DNA from 4 places in the Cronobacter condimenti 1330 genome. Region 3 is predicted to be linked to each of the others. Evidence: predicted binding sites of a transcription regulator. Region 3 holds the regulator's gene; each other region holds the start of a gene.
What was found. Region 3 encodes Fur, which represses iron uptake genes when iron is present. Its sites were predicted from a motif close to ATAATAATGAGAACNACTATCAA; they were not measured.

Region 1 (4,728 bases), 410 kb from region 3:
TCGCGGCGTTTGGCGGTAAAGAAAACATCACCAACCTTGACGCGTGTATCACTCGTCTGCGCGTTAGCGTCGCTGACGTTGCCAAAGTGGATCAGGCTGGCCTGAAGAAACTGGGCGCTGCGGGTGTGGTTGTGGCTGGTTCCGGCGTTCAGGCGATTTTCGGCACCAAGTCCGATAACCTGAAAACCGAAATGGATGAATACATCCGTAACAGCTAATCCTGGCTGTCGGGGAGATAAAGGGAGGCATAAGCCTCCCTTTTTTTATGCCTGCAGGCTTACGCATGGGCGATACGGCAACGTCGGGCTGGATGCGCCATGAATCGCTATCATCCTGGGACAGGCTGGCTGCGTTTACTTGCCGCTCTTAGATATCACCGAACCAGTAAAAAAGGGAGCCATATGGCTCCCTTTTTAATGCGCAACAATCACCTCAGAACTGGTAACGGGCCGTAATGCTCAGGTTACGCGGCTCGCCATAGACAATCGAACCTTCAACGTTGGTGTCATATTTCTTATCGAACAGGTTATTAACGTTCCCCTGGAGAGAGAAATTCTTATTCACCTGGTAACGTGTGAAGAGATCGACCAGCGCATAACTGCCTTGCTCCGCACGCCAGGTGCCGTAAGGCGTCTCGGTATCTTTATAGACACGATTTTGCCAGTTAACACCGCCACCGACGGTCAGCTGCGGCATTACCGGCAGGCGATAGCTCGTAAAGAGTTTTACGCTGGTGCGCGGCAGATAAGGGTTAAATGCCTTGCCTTCGTTGTCTTCAGCCACATAGCGAGTCGCGCCAAACGTCATCTGCCAGTTATCGGTGATGGCACCATTAACCTCAAATTCAACGCCTTTACTGACGGTACCGTCCACAGCCCGATACGCTGTATCGTTATTACTGCCGATAATCGGGCGGCCTGTATTCTGGCCAACATTGTCTTGTTCAATGCGGAAAATAGCGAGAGTCGTGGTCAGGCGACTGTTCATCCAGTCAGATTTCAGGCCGACTTCATAGTTATTGCCAGTGACAGGCGCAAGATATTTGCCTGAACTGTCGCGATAGTTTTGCGGCTGGAAGATGGAGGTATAACTGGCGTAGGTCGACCAGTTATCATTGATGTCATAGACCAGGCCCGCATAAGGCGAGGTATGATTTTTCTCCATGCTGTAGGTCAGCGTATCGATGCGCCAGTTAGTGTAGCGGGCGCCCACAATCAGATGCAGCGGATCGGCAAGGGAAATGCGGGTTGCGGCATACAGCGATTTCATGTGCGTGGTATCTTCCTGCGCCAGGCTTTGTTCGCCCCAGCGGGTTTCCGGGAAGTTACCGTTATAGTCAGAGAAGCGGCCAATCTCATTCGGGAAGACGTTGGCCCAGGTATTGACGTAACGGTTGTTTTGTTTGGTATAACTTCCACCCATCATCAGGTTATGCTCACGACCCAGCAGCTCATAACCGCCATTAGCGAAGAGATCAAGCGCATCAATTTTACGTTTGCCGCTGTTCCAGCCGGTTCCACCGACGTAATCAAAGCCTGGCCCAAAACTGGCGTAAGGGCCTACGAGCGAACCATCCGCTTTGTTGACAAAGGCATCCACATACATCGTTTTGCTGTCAAATTTCACTTCGGAATGCGTGGCGTTAAGCGTTGCTTCCCAGGTGTCGGCAAAACGCTGTTTGAATGTCACATAGACTTTATCAATATCTTTGTCGTTATAAGCCCAGTCCGGAGCCGTGCTGCGGGCACGATCGTAGCTTCTTCTCGAGCCGTCCGTATTCCAGCGCGGTAAGCCGCCCCAGGTGGGACTATCAACGTCAATGCTCTGATGCTCATAACCGGCAGAAAGGCTGGTGGTGTCACCCAGATCGGCATCAACGATACCGGAGAAGAAGGTTTTTTCATTGGTATAGCGATCAAGCCAGGAATCATTATGCTGATAACCGGCCACGATACGTCCACGGACGTGGCCATCTGGCGTGAGTGGGCCTTGTAAATCAGCGACATAACGCTGCTTATTCCAGCTGCCATATTCTGCCGAAACCGTGCCGGTATAGTCACGACTGGTGGCGTGCTTACGAATCATATTAATGGAGGCAGACGGATTACCTGTCCCGGTCATCAGGCCATTCGCACCGCGAACCACTTCGACCCGCTCGAATAAAGCCGTATCAGAGAGCGCATCGCCTAAATTCCAGCGGGATTCAAAATAAGTCGGAATACCATCGACCATATAGTTATCTATCTGGAAACCACGGGAATAATAACTGCTGCGGTCGGAATCCGCCTGGCTCTTGCTGATGCCGAGCGTGTAATCCATTACATCTCCCAGCGTATCAAGCTGCTGGTCCTTCATGCGCTGTTCGCTAATGATGCTGACCGATTGCGGAATATCACGCTGGATCATAGGCATTTTGGTGCCTGCGCTGGTCACCTTAACGCTGTAATCCTGCGATTCAGCAGGCGCGGCATTGTCTGCCGCCGCATCGACCACAATAGTGTCGTTAGTGACAGGGGCTGCGTAAACTGCAGGTGCTGCGAGCGCGCTGGCAATACTTAATGCCAGCAGAGAGGGAAGGGAAGACGCCGGAAAGGCGCCCTGACGGAGTGCATGCTTAGCCATGTGTTGCCCTTAAAAATAATAAATTGCCGTATGTCAGGCTCTTGAGTTACGACTCTCATCACTGGCGTCCAGCCTGATGAACAGAAATCGCGGGACTAAAACAACGTTCCATTGTCAATAAAAATGAGAACTATAATCATTTGTTTTTGCGGTGTAAACAAATGTAAGAGCCGTCACAAACAGACATCGGGAAGTGAGAGAAAAAAAAGCAGGTGACACGGCACGACAGCGCATTGGATCGGTGCTATAAGCATCCGCTTTATAAAGAAAAATCAGGCCAAAGGTTGAAAGGAAGCGATCATCTCGCTCATACTCTTAGCGTTTATCCCATAAGGAAAAAAACCATGGCCGAAGAAACTATTTTCAGCAAAATTATTCGCCGCGAAATCCCGTCCGATATCGTTTATCAGGATGAACTGGTAACCGCGTTTCGCGATATTTCTCCCCAGGCCCCGACTCACCTCTTAATCGTCCCGAATGTGCTGGTACCGACCGTTAATGACGTGACGGCGGAACATGAGCAGGCGCTGGGGCGTATGTTCACCGTTGCGGCAAAAATTGCACAACAGGAAGGCATTGCAGAAGATGGCTATCGCCTCATCATGAACTGTAATCGTCACGGCGGGCAGGAGGTTTACCATATTCACATGCATCTGGTAGGTGGTCGTCCGTTGGGACCGATGCTTGCGCAAAAAGGCCTGTAAGATGAACGGCGCACGCACAGGCTGGCTGCTGGCCGCACTGCTGATGGCAGGCTGCCGCTCCGCGCCGACGATTCCTGTCAGCGACGATCAGGCGCTCGTCATGGAATCCAGCGTGCTGGCGGCAGGCATCACCGCTGAAAAACCAGACTTTTCTCTGCAAAACGGCAAGCCTGGCGCTGCTGCCACCATTTACAATAACAAAGACGCGCCTGTGACCGTGCATTATCGCTTTTACTGGTACGATGCCCGTGGGCTGGAAGGCCAGCCGCTGGAAGTCCCGCAAACGGTGGTGATCCCGGCCCAGGGCCGCGTGACGGTAAATGGCCAGACTGACTATCTGGCGGCACGTAAAGCCCGTCTTTATCTCTATCTCTGAAGGGGGAAACGTTGAACAAAATGTATCGCTACGCGCTGCTGGCGACCGTCGCCCTGGCGCTGTCGGGTTGTATTTTGCCCGGCGAGCAGAAACCGGCGCCAGTAGAAGAGGCGCAGCCAGGCACACAGCAACCTGCGCAGCCCGTACCACCGCCGACACAACCTGTGCCTACCGTGCCGTCCGTACCGTCAATCCCGGCTCAACCTGGCCCGATTGAACATCCGGCTGAAAACGCTACGCCGGAGCCGAAAACACGCACTTATGACTGGAACAGCGCGATGCAGCCAATGGTGGGCAAAATGCTTCAGGCAGATGGGGTTAATGCAGGCAGCGTGTTACTGGTCGATAGCGTAAACAACCGCACAAACGGTTCGCTGCAAACTGGTCCGGCAACCGAATCCCTGCGCGGCGCGCTGGCAAACAACGGTAAATTCACGCTGGTCTCGGCGCAGCAGCTTTCTATGGCGAAACAGCAACTCGGGCTTTCTCCTCAGGACAGCCTGGGATCACGCAGCAAAGCTATCGGTATCGCCCGTAACGTGGGCGCGCAATATGTGCTTTACGCCAACGCCAGCGGCAACGTGAATGCGCCGACGCTACAGATGCAGCTGATGTTGGTACAGACGGGTGAAATTATCTGGTCGGGTAAAGGTGCAGTTCAGCAAACCCAGTAATCAAAGCCCGGAAGGGTTTTTAACACAGAGTTTTCCGGCGGCTTCGGCCGCCGGTGTCGTTTGCGCGCTCCCCGGCCTCAGCGAAGGGGCCTGGCGTGTGTTTGTCGATGATGAACCGCTGGTGGTGCGACGCGACACACGTAAAAGTCGCGCGCGAAGCCCTCGTCAGTACCGCGCGCTGAAAAGATTGCCGACAACGCTCGCGCCGCGTCCGCGACGTTGCACCAACGGCTGGCTGGCGGTTAGTTTTTTACCAGGCGATATACACGACGTGCTGCCGCCGGTGCCGCAATTAAGCATGCTGCTGTATCATCTGCACCGCCAGCGCTGTTTCGGCTGGCGTATTGCGCTA
Region 2 (4,728 bases), 1.9 Mb from region 3:
GACCGCCGCCCGCGCTGCCGGTAAACGCCACTACCAGCGTGGCGAGCAGCGCGCCGCACAGGGCCAGCGCGAGGATCGCCATCGGCCCGCTAAGACCCCACACCGCAGCGCCAAGCACAATGGCAAAACTGGCGCCGGAATTGACGCCGAGCAGGCCCGGATCCGCGAGCGGGTTGCGGGTCAACGTTTGCATCAAGGCGCCCGCAAGCCCGAGCGAAACCCCGGCGACGATGCCCGCGAGCGTGCGCGGCAGACGCGCATCAAGCACGATAGTGCAGTCTGCGCTGCGGCAGGTGCCTCCGAGGGCGTCCATCACAAGGGAGAAGGGCAGGGATTTGGCGCCCGCCAGAAGGCTGAGGGCAACCATCAGTAATAGCAGCAAAAAGAGACACAACAGGACAACCATCCTGGTGGAAAAGCGCGAGGCCGACATAACGCACATCCTGAAACCGATAATGATAGTTATTATCACTCTTATCTGGCTATGTTAGCATGAGCGCCCCGTTATCCGGTAAGGAAAATTCGCGTTAAGGCCCTGTAATGAACCGACATTCGCTGCTGCTTAATCTCTCGTTATTGAAAACCCATCCCGCCTATCGCGCGGTCTTTCTGGCGCGTTTTATCTCTATTCTTGGCCTCGGTCTGCTCGGCGTGGCGGTACCGGTACAAATCCAGACGCTCACCGGATCGCCGTTTCAGGTTGGGCTTGCCGTGACGCTGACGGGGGCCGCGATGTTCATCGGACTGATGACCGGCGGCGTGCTGGCCGATCGGCACGAGCGCAAAAAGCTCATCCTGCTGGCGCGCTCGACCTGCGGCGTCGGGTTTATCGGACTTTGGATCAACGCCATGCTACCCGCGCCGTCGGTGACGGCCATTTATCTGCTCGGCCTGTGGGACGGCTTTTTCGGCGCAATCGGCGTGACCGCGCTGCTGGCGGCAACACCGGCCATCGTCGGGCGTGAAAACCTGATGCAGGCGGGTGCGATCACGATGCTGACAGTACGTCTGGGATCCGTAATTTCGCCGCTGCTCGGCGGGATGCTGCTCGCCTGGGGTGGTGTGGCGTGGAACTACGCGCTGGCGGCGCTCGGCACCTTTCTGACGCTTCTGCCGCTGCTCACGCTACCTGCACTTCCCGCGCCGCAAATGCAGCGTCAGCACCCGCTACGCGCGCTCCTTGATGGGCTGCGTTTTCTTCTCGCAAGCCCCGTGGTGGGGGGCGTGGCGCTCATTGGCGCGCTGCTGACGATGGCGAGCGCGGTGCGTGTGCTGTACCCGTCGCTTGCCAGCCACTGGCAGATGGCGAGTGGCGAAATCGGCGTGCTTTATGCGGCTGTCCCGCTCGGCGCGGCGCTGGGCGCCCTTACCAGCGGCGGGCTCGCGCACGCCCCGCGCCCCGGCCGCACGATGCTTATCGCCTCGGTGCTGGCGCTGGCGGCAGTCGGCGTGTTCAGTCTGATGCCGTTCTGGCCGCTGGCCTTCGCGTGCCTGACGCTATTCGGGTACCTGAGCGGCATCAGCTCGCTTATCCAGTACACGCTCATCCAGACCCAGACGCCGGACGAGATGCTTGGGCGTATTAACGGGCTGTGGACCGCGCAAAACGTAACGGGAGACGCCATCGGGGCGGCGCTGTTAGGCGGAATGGGGGCGCTACTCTCGCCGGTCAGCTCTGCCAGCGCAGGTGGGCTGGGGCTTGCGGTCGTCGCGATAGTGCTGGCACTGCTTTTTGGCGAATTGCGCCGCCTGCGCCAGTCGCCGCCACCACCGGTACAGGCATAACAAAAAGGGGCCCGCAGGCCCCTTTTTTACAGGTGAAGATTAGGCTTTAAATAACGCCTCAAGCCGCTTAAGGAGCAGGCTTGCGCTGTAGTAATCGAGCCGGAAAGTTTCGGTGCCGAGTGCGTAAACCCGTTTGTTTTGCACCGCTGGCAGATGAGCCAGGAGCGGATCGCGCATCAGCGCCGTGGCGTCTTTATCATCACCTGCGAATAAAAACAGCGTCTCGCCGTTAAGCCCCGCGGCCAGATTCTCCCCGCCAAGCTGAATAATATCGTGGCGCTTGCCCATACTGGTAAGGCTTTGCAGAACAGGCGGCGGCGCAAGCGTAAAGCCGAGCTGGCCCAGCAGTTTCCCCTGCGCAGATTGCGCCGTCCAGAGATTCGCGCCGTGAGCGGCAGGGTTGTAGACCAGCGCGCTGACCGGCTGTGGCGGCAGTTTCATGTGCGTTTTCGCCTGCGCAAGCTGGCGGTCAAACTGCGCGATGCGCGCGGCGGCCTCTTTCTCGTGGCCCGTTATCTCACCAAGCTGCGTTAACAACTGCTGCCAGCTTTTATCGTCGTAATTAATCACAAGCGTCGGGGCGATGGCAGAAAACTGCTCATACAACGCCTGCGCGGAATCACCACCGGTGGCGCTGACCAGAATAAGATCCGGCATCTGCGCGGCGACCGCTTCGGCATTGGGCTCGCCGATATAGAGCCGCGCGACATGACGCGCTTTCGCCACATCGCCCCACTGGCGAAGAAACCCCTGGGCGTCGGCGACGCGGTTGCCCGGCGATGTGGCGCCGCTTGCGACGACCGGGGCGTCTATCGCCAGCAGCGAGCCGGTGAGCGTGACGCTGGTGGAGACAATGCGCTGTGGCGCTTTCTCAAGCGTTTGCACGCCGCGGCTATCGGTTATCTTGCGTGGCCAGTCGGCGGCCTGTGAAACTGAGGAAATTCCCAAAACCAGCAGGCTGGCGGCAAGCGCGGAGCGCAGTGCGGAAGTAAACGTCACGGCAACGTATCCTGTCAGAAGTGTTAATAATGCTTCTCATTTTCATGATTTGCCGCCAGGATGCAAGCGATGACACGCGCCGGAATTGACGTCTGCGGTTGACATGCCCGCGATTAAGCCTTAGGTTACGCCACCAAATACAAATGATAACAATTATCAGTTCTCTTTTTTGGTACAGGAGGAGCGCATGGACACGTCACTGGTTGAGGAAAGCCGCAAGGCAACCGTCTCTCTTTCATCCGACAGTTTTTTCTTCATGTCGCCTTATCGCAGTTTTACCACTCGTGGCTGTTTTGCGAGGCTCGATACCCCGGCGGCAGATGGCGCCCAGCGCCACGGCACGTTTCAGACCGCGCTGCGTGACGCCTTCGACGCTGCCTGTAAGCATGGCATCGCACGCCCGATTGTCGCAGGCGCCATCCCGTTCGACACCTGTAAACCCTCCGCGCTGTTTATCCCTGAAAGCCACAGTGATTTTCCCCGCAGCGAGGCTATCTTGCCCGAGCGCGACGGCACCGCGCCGCGCGTGGCGAGCCGTGAGGCTATCCCGGAACAGGACGTGTTTATGGCGATGGTCGCCCGCGCCGCCGCGCTCACCGACACGCCGCAGGTGAATAAAATCGTGCTGTCGCGGCTTATCGACATCACCACTGAAGCGCCACCCGATAGCCTGGCGCTGCTGGCACGTCTGGTGGCGCAAAATCCGGCGAGCTTTAATTTCCATGTGCCGTTGCCGGACGGCGGCACGCTGCTTGGCGCAAGCCCTGAACTGCTGCTGCGTAAAGATGGCAACACGTTCAGCTCGCTGCCGCTCGCGGGCTCTGCACGCCGTCATGCCGATGCCGCGCAGGATAAAGCGGCGGGGCAGGCGCTGCTTTGCTCTGCCAAAGACCGGCACGAACATGAACTGGTCACCCGGGCGATGCGCGATGTGCTTGTGCCGCGCAGCCAGCGTCTCGCCATGCCGGGCGCGCCGGAGCTCATTACCACGCCGACGCTCTGGCATCTTGCCACCCCGGTTGAGGGCGAAACGCGGTTTGCTGATGACAACGCGCTGTCGCTCGCCTGCCTGTTACATCCGACGCCTGCACTGAGCGGTTTTCCGCACGAGGCGGCGAAGGCGTATATCGCCGAGCTGGAACCTTTTGATCGCGAGCTGTTTGGCGGCATTGTCGGCTGGTGCGATGCCGAAGGGAATGGCGAGTGGGTCGTGACTATCCGCTGCGCGCGGCTGTTGCAAAACCAGGTACGACTGTTCGCGGGGGCAGGCATTGTGCCCGCCTCCGATCCGGCCTCGGAATGGCGCGAAACCGGCACCAAACTCTCCACCATGCTTCACGTTTTAGGTCTTCACTGAGGTTCTGCGCATGACTATCCCTTATACCCGCTGGCCGGATGATTTCGCCGCGCGCTACCGCGCCAAAGGCTACTGGCTCGATCTGCCGCTGACTGATATCGTCAGCCGCCACGCGCAAAGCGCCGCGACCGCGATTATCGACGGCGAACGCCGCTTCAGCTATGGCGACCTGGACGCCGCCGCGAACCGCCTCGCGGGGGCGCTCGCGCGACGCGGGCTGAAAACCGGCGATACCGCACTGGTGCAGCTTGGCAATGTGGCCGAGTTTTATATCGTTTTCTTCGCGCTGCTGAAAATCGGGGTCGCGCCGGTCAACGCGCTCTTTAGCCATCAGCGCACCGAGCTTGACGCCTACGCCCGCCAGATTGCGCCCGCGCTGCTGATTGCCGATCGCGAGCATGCGCTGTTTGCCGATGACGTTTACGTTAATTCGCTGAAAGACGCCTGCCCGTCGCTGCGCATGACGGCACTGCGCGGCGACACGCTGGATGCGCTGATTGCAGAACCGCAGGCCGGTTTCGTGCCCGCGCCGTCTGCCGCCGATGAAGTGGCGTTCTTTCAGCTCTCCGGCGGCAGCACCGGCACGC
Region 3 (4,728 bases):
GAGATTGGCGCGAAGCGCTGCCACGATCTCAGTGAGAAAACCTGTCTGCTGCCGCAGCTTGGCTCGGGGCCGGATACAAGCAACAACGGCAGCGGCTATTTCACCCGCGCCGATTACATTGAGATAGTGAAATATGCCGCGGCACGCCAGATTGAGGTGATACCGGAAATGGATATGCCCGCGCATGCCCGCGCGGCGGTGATGGCGATGGAAGCGCGCTACGACCGTCTGTCGAAAGCCGGAAAGCTGCAGGAGGCGAACGCATACCGTCTCCTCGACCCCCAGGATACGTCAGTCACCACTGGCGTGCAGTATTACAACCGCACCGGTTATCTCAATCCGTGTCTCGATTCGTCGCGCCATTTTGTGGATAAAGTGATAGGGGAGATCCAGCAAATGCACAAAGAGGCCGGGCAGCCGCTCATGACATGGCATTTCGGCGGTGATGAAGCGAAAAACATCTATCTGGGTGCGGGGTATACCGACAAGACGAAACCGGAGGCCGGGAAGGGCGTTATCGACCAAAGCCGTCAGGACAAGCCGTGGGCGCGCTCCCCGGTCTGCCAAAAACGCGTGCAGGACGGTGTGGTTGCCGACGTGGAACATCTCTCCAGCTATTTTGCCATTGAGGTCAGTAAGCTTGTGAAAGCGCACGGCATCGACACCATGCAGGCATGGCAGGATGGCCTCAAGGATGCGAGAGGCGCCAGCGCCTTCGCCACCTCACAGGTCAACGTTAACTTCTGGGATACGCTCTACTGGGGCGGCTTTGATACGGTTAACGACTGGGCGAATAAAGGCTTTCGCGTCGTGGTCTCGAATCCGGATTATGTTTACCTCGATTTTCCAAATGAGGTTAATCCGGCGGAAAGTGGGTATTACTGGGGCACACGGTTTAGCGATGAGCGCAAAATTTTCAGTTTTGCGCCAGATAACCTGCCGCAAAACGCGGAAACGTCGGTCGATCGCGATGGCAGTGCGTTTAGCGCGAAGTCAGATAAGCCCTGGCCGGGCGCTTACGGACTTTCTGCGCAACTCTGGAGTGAGGTTGTACGCACGGATAAACAGATGGAATACATGATGTACCCACGCTTGCTGGCCGTGGCGGAGCGCGCCTGGCATCGGGCCGCCTGGGAGCAGGATTATCAGGCTGGCCGTGAATACAAAGGCGGTGAAACCCATCATGTTAATACCCGCGCGTTACATGACGACTGGACGCGCTTTGCGAACGTGGTGGGCCGCCGTGAACTGGCTAAGCTTGAAAAAGCTGGCGTGCAGTTTCGTTTACCAGTGCCAGGCGCGCGTATCAACACGGGCGTGCTTGAAATGAATACAAGTCTGCCAGGCGTGAGCGTTGAATATTCAACAGACAGTGGCGCGCGCTGGCAGCGTTATGACGCCGCACGACCGCCACACGTGGCAGGGCCGGTGCTCATACGTAGCGTCAGCGTTGATGGTAAGCGCTATAGCCGGACAGAACACGTACAGCCTTAACGGCACTATAATGACAACGCCAGCCCTCGGGCTGGCTTTTTCGTTTTAACGACACCAGGCGTTACAACACATCAGGCAAATGGTGAACGGCAACCAGTTTGCCTTTGCTTATCTCGATATTTTTCGCACCGCGCAGTTGCGACAGGGTTTTCATCACCATGCTGCGGGAAAGATTGGTTTTTTTCACAATATAGTCGGCCACGTTAATGCGGTTACGCATGAAATCGTCCATCGCCGCCAGACAATCAATATTGGCTTTAATCATGCTGTAGCTGTTTCTGCCGAGCATAATTTCTTCGCGGTAGCAAAGCATATTGATTATCCATGAGGACAAAATTAACAGATGTAACTGGCAGTGATGTTTTTCAATTTCCTGTAGGAAATAATCAAATGGGATTAACTGATAATGACATTCTGAATCAGCTTGTAATTTCGCGAATTGCGATTTACCTAAATTCCGCGCCAGCCCCAGAACTGAAGGGGCGCTACTTTTTTCCAGTAGCAGCCTGTCACTTTGGCGCATCAGAGAGAACTGACCACCGCGAATGATACAGATTTCCCCGTCCCGCAAGGGGATAAGCGTATTTTTCTCCGCCCGAGACCAGTTTCCGTAGCTATTAAAAATATCAGCAATGCGATAAATCTCAGCAAGAGGTTTAGAGGGTAAGACCATATTGGTTACCTTAGTTAAAATAAAATTATGTCGTTGCTGTATCTTAATGGATGCTTTTTTATTGCTGCAATAAGGGGCTGGATGGATAAAAGGAATTTGCAGGATAATCCGATAGCTAACTGATTGACCAGTAAAGATATTTATCTTTTCTGAATTTCTATTTAATAAAATATATGTGGTTTAATTGTGCATTGTACTCTGTATTAAAATACTGGCGCTGAGGATGTTTATCCAAAATAAGACATTTGTCTTTTCGGGCAATAAAAAAGCCGACAGGTGTCGGCTTGGATTCATGCGGTGTGACGAGAATTATTTCCCGCCGACCTCGTGGGCGTGTTCGTTCTCACGGCAGTCGCCATCCGCACAGTGACCATACAGATAGAGGCTGTGGTTAGTCAGACGGATGCCATGACGCGTCGCGATTTCACGCTGACGGGCTTCAATAGAGTCATCGCTAAATTCGATCACTTTGCCACAATCGAGGCAAATCAGGTGATCGTGATGATGCTGTTGCGTCAGCTCGAAAACGGATTTACCACCTTCGAAATTGTGACGGGTGACGATGCCGGCATCGTCGAACTGGTTAAGTACGCGATAGACCGTGGCAAGGCCAATCTCTTCACCCATGTCAATCAGACGCTTATAGAGGTCTTCCGCACTGACATGATGATTGACCGGTTCCTGCAGCACTTCGAGGATTTTTAATCGAGGAAGCGTGACTTTCAGGCCGGCCTTCTTTAATGCGGTATTGTTGTCAGTCATGCGGAATCTGTCCTGTTGCTTAACGACTCGCTCCAGCAGGGAGCGATACATCGGATACGCCGTAGATGAATGCGTCTCATTATAGAACTGACATGCCTAAATGAAAACCGCAAGCGTCCGGCAAAAAAGAGCTTAAAAATCGTGGACCCGCCAGCGTTTTTGGCATGGAAGGACTGATAATTAAGGAAGACATTGTACAGCTTAGTGAGGGAAAGTTAAAAATTTGTAGCAATTATTTTCATTGTTCTTATCTATCAACCGGCGCGAGCCACCGCCCGCGCCGTTTACCATCAGGCGTTGATGATTTCCTGCAGATGCAGCTCTTCGGAAACTTGCTTCACCCATTTTTCCACGCGTTCGGTGGTCATTTCCGGCTGACGATCTTCGTCAATGGCGAGGCCGACGAAATGGTCATCATCCGCGAGGCCTTTAGACGCTTCGAAGTGATACCCTGCAGTCGGCCAGTGGCCCACAATGGTTGCGCCGCGCGGTTCGATAATATCGCGAATGGTGCCCAGTGCGTCGCAGAAGTATTCTGCGTAATCTTCCTGATCGCCGCAGCCGAAAAGGGCGACCAGCTTACCGTTGAAATCAATTTCTTCGAGCGTCGGGAAAAAATCATCCCAGTCGCACTGCGCTTCGCCGTAGTACCAGGTCGGGATGCCAAGCAGAAGAATATCGAACGCTTCCAGATCCTCTTTGCTGCTTTTAGCAATGTCATGCACTTCAGCAACGTCTTTCCCGAGCTGTTTCTGGATAATTTTTGCGATATTTTCGGTATTGCCGGTGTCGCTGCCGAAAAAGATGCCTACGATTGCCATAAGAAGAATAACCTCTTGAATCTAAATGTGATGGTGCTGGCATAACGCCCACAGATAGGGCAATCATAGCAGAACAGAAGAAGGTGCGGAAACGGTATCAGGCGCCGGGTGCACACTCTGCTACATTGCCCCGTTCGTTGGGGGCATTTTCAGACCAGACCTTACTCCTGCAAGGCTTTCAGCTGAGCGAGGAGCATGGCTTCTATCAGCTCGCTGCGGCTGATATTGCGCGCCTGCGCCAGATGGTTCAGCGCATCCACGGCGTCAGCGTTCAGCTTTAGCTCCACGCGCTTAAGCCCGCGAACTTTGTCGCGCTTAAGCTGGTTGCGCTTATTGATGCGCAGCTGTTCGTCGCGCGACAGCGGGTTGGTTTTCGGTCTGCCCGGACGGCGTTCATCCGCGAAGAGATCGAGCGTTGTGCGGTCCGTTTGTTCTTTTGCCATGGTATGAGTATAGACAGGGGAAACAGGCTGCCGTGGCGGGGCCCGGCGGTATTTCAGCGCGCCATCATACATCAGGCAGCGAAGCGCGCCAACGCATCCGGCGCGCAACGGCACCGGTCGGTCTGTTTTTAATCAGTTTCCAGAAAACGACGGATAGCGCGTACCACCGCCTGCGGTTTTTCGGCATGAACCCAGTGACCGGCCCCCGCGATAACGTGCGCGCGGGCCTGCGGGAATTGCGCCAGCAGCGCCTCGCGGTGCTGCTCTTCAACATAAGGCGATGCTCCGCCACGAATAAACAACGCAGGACCATGCCAGGCCGGGACGGTCTGCCAGCCGACAATCTGCGAATATTGATCCCACAGCACCGGCACGTTAAAGCGCCACTCGCCATCAGCAAAGGATTTCAGCAGAAACTGAATTACCCCTTCTTCGGCAATATGCTGGCGCATCATCTCCGCCGCCTGCTGGCGTGAGGTCGCGCCGGCATCAATGACGGCATTCACCGCCGCGAAAATCTCATCATGACGTCGCA
Region 4 (4,728 bases), 1.7 Mb from region 3:
CGGTTGCACCCGGGACAGCACCTTTAACCAGCAGCAGGTTGCGCTCAGCGTCAACACGTACTACGTCCAGGCTCTGAACGGTTACGCGCTCGTTACCCAGCTGACCTGCCATTTTCTTGCCTTTAAACACTTTGCCCGGAGTCTGGTTCTGACCGATAGAACCCGGAACGCGGTGGGACAAGGAGTTACCGTGAGTAGCGTCCTGGGTACGGAAGTTCCAGCGCTTAACGGTACCGGCGAAACCTTTACCTTTAGAGGTACCAGTTACGTCGACTTTTTTTACTTCAGCAAACAGCTCAACGCTAATGCTCTGACCTACGGTGTATTCTTCGCCATCAGCGAGACGGAATTCCCACAGACCACGGCCGGCTTCTACGCCAGCTTTAGCGAAGTGACCCGCTTCCGGCTTGGTTACGCGGTTAGCTTTTTTAGCACCGGTGGTAACTTGCACTGCGCGGTAGCCGTCGTTAGCCAGGTCTTTAACCTGAGTAACGCGGTTTGCTTCAACTTCGATTACGGTTACTGGGATAGAAACGCCTTCTTCAGTGAAGATGCGGGTCATACCCACTTTTTTACCGACTAAACCAATCATTGTTTCAACCTCTCAATCGCTCAATGACCTGATTAACCCAGGCTGATCTGCACGTCTACACCGGCAGCCAGATCCAGACGCATCAGAGCATCAACGGTTTTCTCGGTTGGCTCAACGATGTCAACCAGACGCTTGTGAGTGCGGATTTCGTACTGATCGCGCGCGTCTTTGTTAACGTGCGGAGAGATCAGAACGGTAAAGCGCTCTTTGCGGGTCGGCAGCGGGATCGGACCACGGACTTGCGCACCAGTGCGCTTAGCAGTCTCGACGATTTCCGCGGTTGATTGATCGATCAGACGATGATCAAACGCTTTCAGGCGGATACGGATTCTTTGGTTCTGCATGAGACCAGAGCTCCAATTATTTTATAGACGAAAATGATTACTCCTCGAACCCATTACGATTGATGGGAGAGTGTAATCGTTCTTACGTAGCTCCCCGATTGGGAGCATTGTTTGATAGCCGAATTGCGCTATCAGGGTTCATATCGAACCAGCCGTCATTAATGACAAGCCCGCGCATTATACGTAAATCTGGCGATGACGCAAGCACTGTTTAGAAATTAAACATTATCTCGTGCCACCTCGCATTTTTCGGGACAACATAACTGTGAGATGGGTTTTCTTTGGAATGCCATACGCAACATGCGAAACAAGCTATTCATCCTGCTCACGCCCTCAAATATTTTAATAATCTTTATTACCGACACTGCAAAGGCAATGTGGATGGACGTGTTATGGATCTTCGGGTATGTAGTGCTCAATGGCTGGCTTGTCTGGAAAGATGTCCGATATGGACTGCTACCTGACCGCTTTACCTGCCCCCTCTTATGGCTCGGGTTGTCATACCATCTTATCGTTCAGCCACACTATCTGGCGGACGCTGTAGCAGGCGCTATGGCTGGATATCTGGCCCTGTGTTTTATTTATTGGGCCTACCGCGGGTTTCGCGGTTATGAGGGGCTTGGATATGGCGATATAAAGTTCTTTAGCGCACTAGGTGCCTGGCACGGATGGCAAATGCTTGGGTTATTGCTTATTGCAGCATCGTTACTTGGTTTGGTCGCTTCACTATGCCTGTATTTACTTAATCGGCGTAGATACCAACAAAAAACCCCGCTGCCTTTTGGCCCATTTCTGGCAGCAGCAGGGTTGATGTGTAGCAGTGTTACCTTTCAGGTATGAACCTGCAGAATGTCAGCTCTGCTCTTTTATCTGTGACTGTATATAGTTCTGCAAACCGATTTTACTTATTAAATCCAGTTCAGTCTCAAGCCAGTCAATATGATGCTCTTCATCCGCCAGGATTTTAATCATCATATCTCTGCTGACGTAATCATGAATCGAGTCGGCGTAAGCAATGGCTTCACGAAGATCTTTTGCTCCTTCCATCTCAAGGGAAAGATCTGAGCGCAACATTTCTTCTACGTCTTCACCGATATGCAATTTTCCAAGGTCCTGAAGATTGGGAATGCCTTCGAGGAATAAGATACGTTCAATGTAGATATCGGCGTGTTTCATCTCATCGATTGACTCGTGATATTCAACATCATTGAGGCGCATCAAGCCCCAGTTTTTGAACATTCTTGCATGGAGAAAGTACTGATTGATTGCGACAAGCTCGTTTCCCAATAATTTATTGAGATAATTTATTATCTTGATATCACCTTGCATTTTGCTTCCCTCCGCTTCCACTACATGAAGCGTAGATGGGCTGGCGCGGAAGTCAAAATCTGGATTCAGGCGATTTCCTTATACTCAGGGATTTGTATTAATTCGTCTTGCATGATTTCGCGGGCAGCACGTACACATTTGCCGCACTGATTACCGATCGGCATGAATTTGCGAAGCTGCTGAAAGGACTGTGGGTGATACTGGCGTACCGCCTGACGGATTTTTTTATCGCTGATACCGTTACACAAACAAACGTACATGATGTCTCCCGTTCAGTTTATGCACAGAGTGTAAATGAGAATGGTTATGATTACAACGAGTCAAAAGCAGTCTTCAGATGCTTTCAGGAAAGGCAGGATAAACAGGTAACGAGTTGCATTGATTTTCTTTATAAAACAAAAAGGGCGCCGAAGCGCCCTTTTTAGCTCTGAATCAATTAGCCCAGAACTTTAGCAACCACGCCCGCGCCAACGGTACGGCCGCCTTCGCGGATTGCGAAACGCAGACCGTCGTCCATCGCAATCGGGTGGATCAGGGTGACAACCATTTTGATGTTGTCGCCCGGCATTACCATCTCAACGCCTTCCGGCAGTTCGATGGTACCGGTCACGTCAGTCGTACGGAAGTAGAACTGCGGACGGTAGCCTTTGAAGAACGGAGTGTGACGGCCGCCTTCGTCTTTGGACAGAATGTACACTTCAGATTCGAACTTGGTGTGCGGCTTGATGGAACCCGGCTTAGCCAGTACCTGACCACGTTCGATTTCTTCACGTTTGATACCACGCAGCAGAACACCTACGTTCTCGCCCGCACGGCCTTCGTCCAGCAGTTTGCGGAACATTTCAACGCCGGTACAGGTGGATTTCGCGGTGTCTTTGATGCCCACGATTTCAACTTCTTCACCCACTTTGATGATACCGCGCTCTACACGACCGGTAACAACGGTACCACGACCGGAGATGGAGAATACGTCTTCGATCGGCAGCAGGAACGGCTTGTCAATCGCGCGCTCCGGTTCCGGGATGTAGGAATCCAGGTGACCTGCCAGCTCGATGATTTTCGCTTCCCACTCTGCGTCGCCTTCCAGCGCTTTCAGCGCAGAGCCACGAACAATCGGAGTGTCGTCGCCCGGGAAGTCGTACTGAGACAGCAGCTCACGCACTTCCATCTCAACCAGTTCCAGCAGCTCTTCGTCATCAACCATGTCGCATTTGTTCAGGAACACGATGATGAACGGAACGCCTACCTGACGACCCAGCAGGATGTGCTCACGGGTCTGCGGCATCGGGCCGTCAGTCGCAGCAACAACCAGGATAGCGCCGTCCATCTGAGCAGCACCGGTGATCATGTTTTTCACATAGTCGGCGTGGCCCGGGCAGTCAACGTGCGCGTAGTGGCGGGTCGGGGTATCGTATTCAACGTGAGAGGTGTTGATGGTGATACCACGTGCTTTTTCTTCCGGCGCGTTATCGATCTGGTCGAAGGCGCGGGCAGAACCACCGTAGGTTTTAGCCAGAACGGTAGTGATAGCAGCAGTCAGGGTAGTTTTACCATGGTCAACGTGGCCGATAGTACCGACGTTGACGTGCGGTTTTGTACGTTCAAATTTTTCTTTAGACACGGCTATATTCCTTACTATAGTGCCCCCTCAACGAGGAGGCACGGGACTTTGTTTTTAACCCTGCGGCTTATTTACCACGGGCTTCGATTACGGCCTGAGCAACGTTGTTCGGCGCATCATCATACTTCAGGAATTCCATAGTATAAGATGCACGACCTTTGGTCAGAGAACGCAGCTGAGTTGCATATCCAAACATTTCAGACAGCGGAACTTCAGCGTGGATCTTAACGCCAGTTACTTCAGATTCCTGACCACGCAGCATACCGCGACGACGGCTCAAGTCACCGATGACGTCACCGGTATTCTCTTCCGGAGTTTCTACTTCAACCTTCATGATCGGCTCAAGCAGAACTGGTTTTGCTTTCTTAAAGCCTTCTTTAAAGGCGATAGAAGCAGCCAGTTTAAACGCCAGCTCGGAGGAGTCAACGTCATGGTAAGAACCGAAGTGCAGACGCACGCCCATGTCAACTACCGGATAACCCGCCAGCGGACCAGACTTAAGCTGCTCCTGGATGCCCTTGTCAACGGCAGGGATGTATTCGCCAGGAATCACACCACCTTTAATGTCGTTGATGAACTCGTAACCCTTCGGATTTGAGCCCGGCTCCAGCGGATACATGTCGATAACAACATGACCGTACTGACCACGACCACCAGACTGCTTAGCGTGTTTACCTTCAACATCGGTAACTTTCGTGCGAATCGCTTCGCGATAAGCAACCTGAGGTTTACCCACGTTAGCTTCAACGTTGAACTCACGTTTCATACGGTCAACGATGATGTCCAGGTGCAGTTCACCCATACCGGCGATGATGGTCTGGTTAGATTCTTCGTCAGTCCAT

Region 1: a site for Fur is predicted at 2,740-2,762, ahead of fhuE (ferric-rhodotorulic acid/ferric-coprogen receptor FhuE). Genes of this name have one in related genera too.
Region 2: a site for Fur is predicted at 2,922-2,944, ahead of fepB (Fe2+-enterobactin ABC transporter substrate-binding protein). Genes of this name have one in related genera too.
Region 4: a site for Fur is predicted at 2,560-2,582, ahead of bfd (bacterioferritin-associated ferredoxin). Genes of this name have one in related genera too.

What each region holds. Positions count from the first base shown of each region.
Region 1 is NZ_CP012264.1:1,712,937-1,717,664, forward strand. Features, by position in the region: gene ptsG (PTS glucose transporter subunit IIBC) at 1-218, shown strand, start outside; gene fhuE (ferric-rhodotorulic acid/ferric-coprogen receptor FhuE) at 433-2,622, opposite strand; gene hinT (purine nucleoside phosphoramidase) at 2,967-3,326, shown strand; gene AFK62_RS07875 (YcfL family protein) at 3,328-3,702, shown strand; gene lpoB (penicillin-binding protein activator LpoB) at 3,723-4,376, shown strand; gene thiK (thiamine kinase) at 4,354-4,728, shown strand, end outside.
Region 2 is NZ_CP012264.1:3,157,378-3,162,105, reverse strand. Features, by position in the region: gene fepD (Fe(3+)-siderophore ABC transporter permease) at 1-433, opposite strand, end outside; gene entS (enterobactin transporter EntS) at 541-1,785, shown strand; gene fepB (Fe2+-enterobactin ABC transporter substrate-binding protein) at 1,825-2,766, opposite strand; gene entC (isochorismate synthase EntC) at 2,972-4,141, shown strand; gene AFK62_RS14455 ((2,3-dihydroxybenzoyl)adenylate synthase) at 4,152-4,728, shown strand, end outside.
Region 3 is NZ_CP012264.1:1,305,193-1,309,920, forward strand. Features, by position in the region: gene AFK62_RS05980 (beta-N-acetylhexosaminidase) at 1-1,494, shown strand, start outside; gene AFK62_RS05985 (helix-turn-helix domain-containing protein) at 1,556-2,167, opposite strand; gene fur (ferric iron uptake transcriptional regulator) at 2,477-2,929, opposite strand; gene fldA (flavodoxin FldA) at 3,220-3,750, opposite strand; gene ybfE (LexA regulated protein) at 3,912-4,193, opposite strand; gene ybfF (esterase) at 4,322-4,728, opposite strand, start outside.
Region 4 is NZ_CP012264.1:3,968,038-3,972,765, forward strand. Features, by position in the region: gene rplC (50S ribosomal protein L3) at 1-592, opposite strand, end outside; gene rpsJ (30S ribosomal protein S10) at 625-936, opposite strand; gene AFK62_RS18255 (prepilin peptidase) at 1,318-1,776, shown strand; gene bfr (bacterioferritin) at 1,789-2,265, opposite strand; gene bfd (bacterioferritin-associated ferredoxin) at 2,331-2,525, opposite strand; gene tuf (elongation factor Tu) at 2,702-3,886, opposite strand; gene fusA (elongation factor G) at 3,954-4,728, opposite strand, start outside.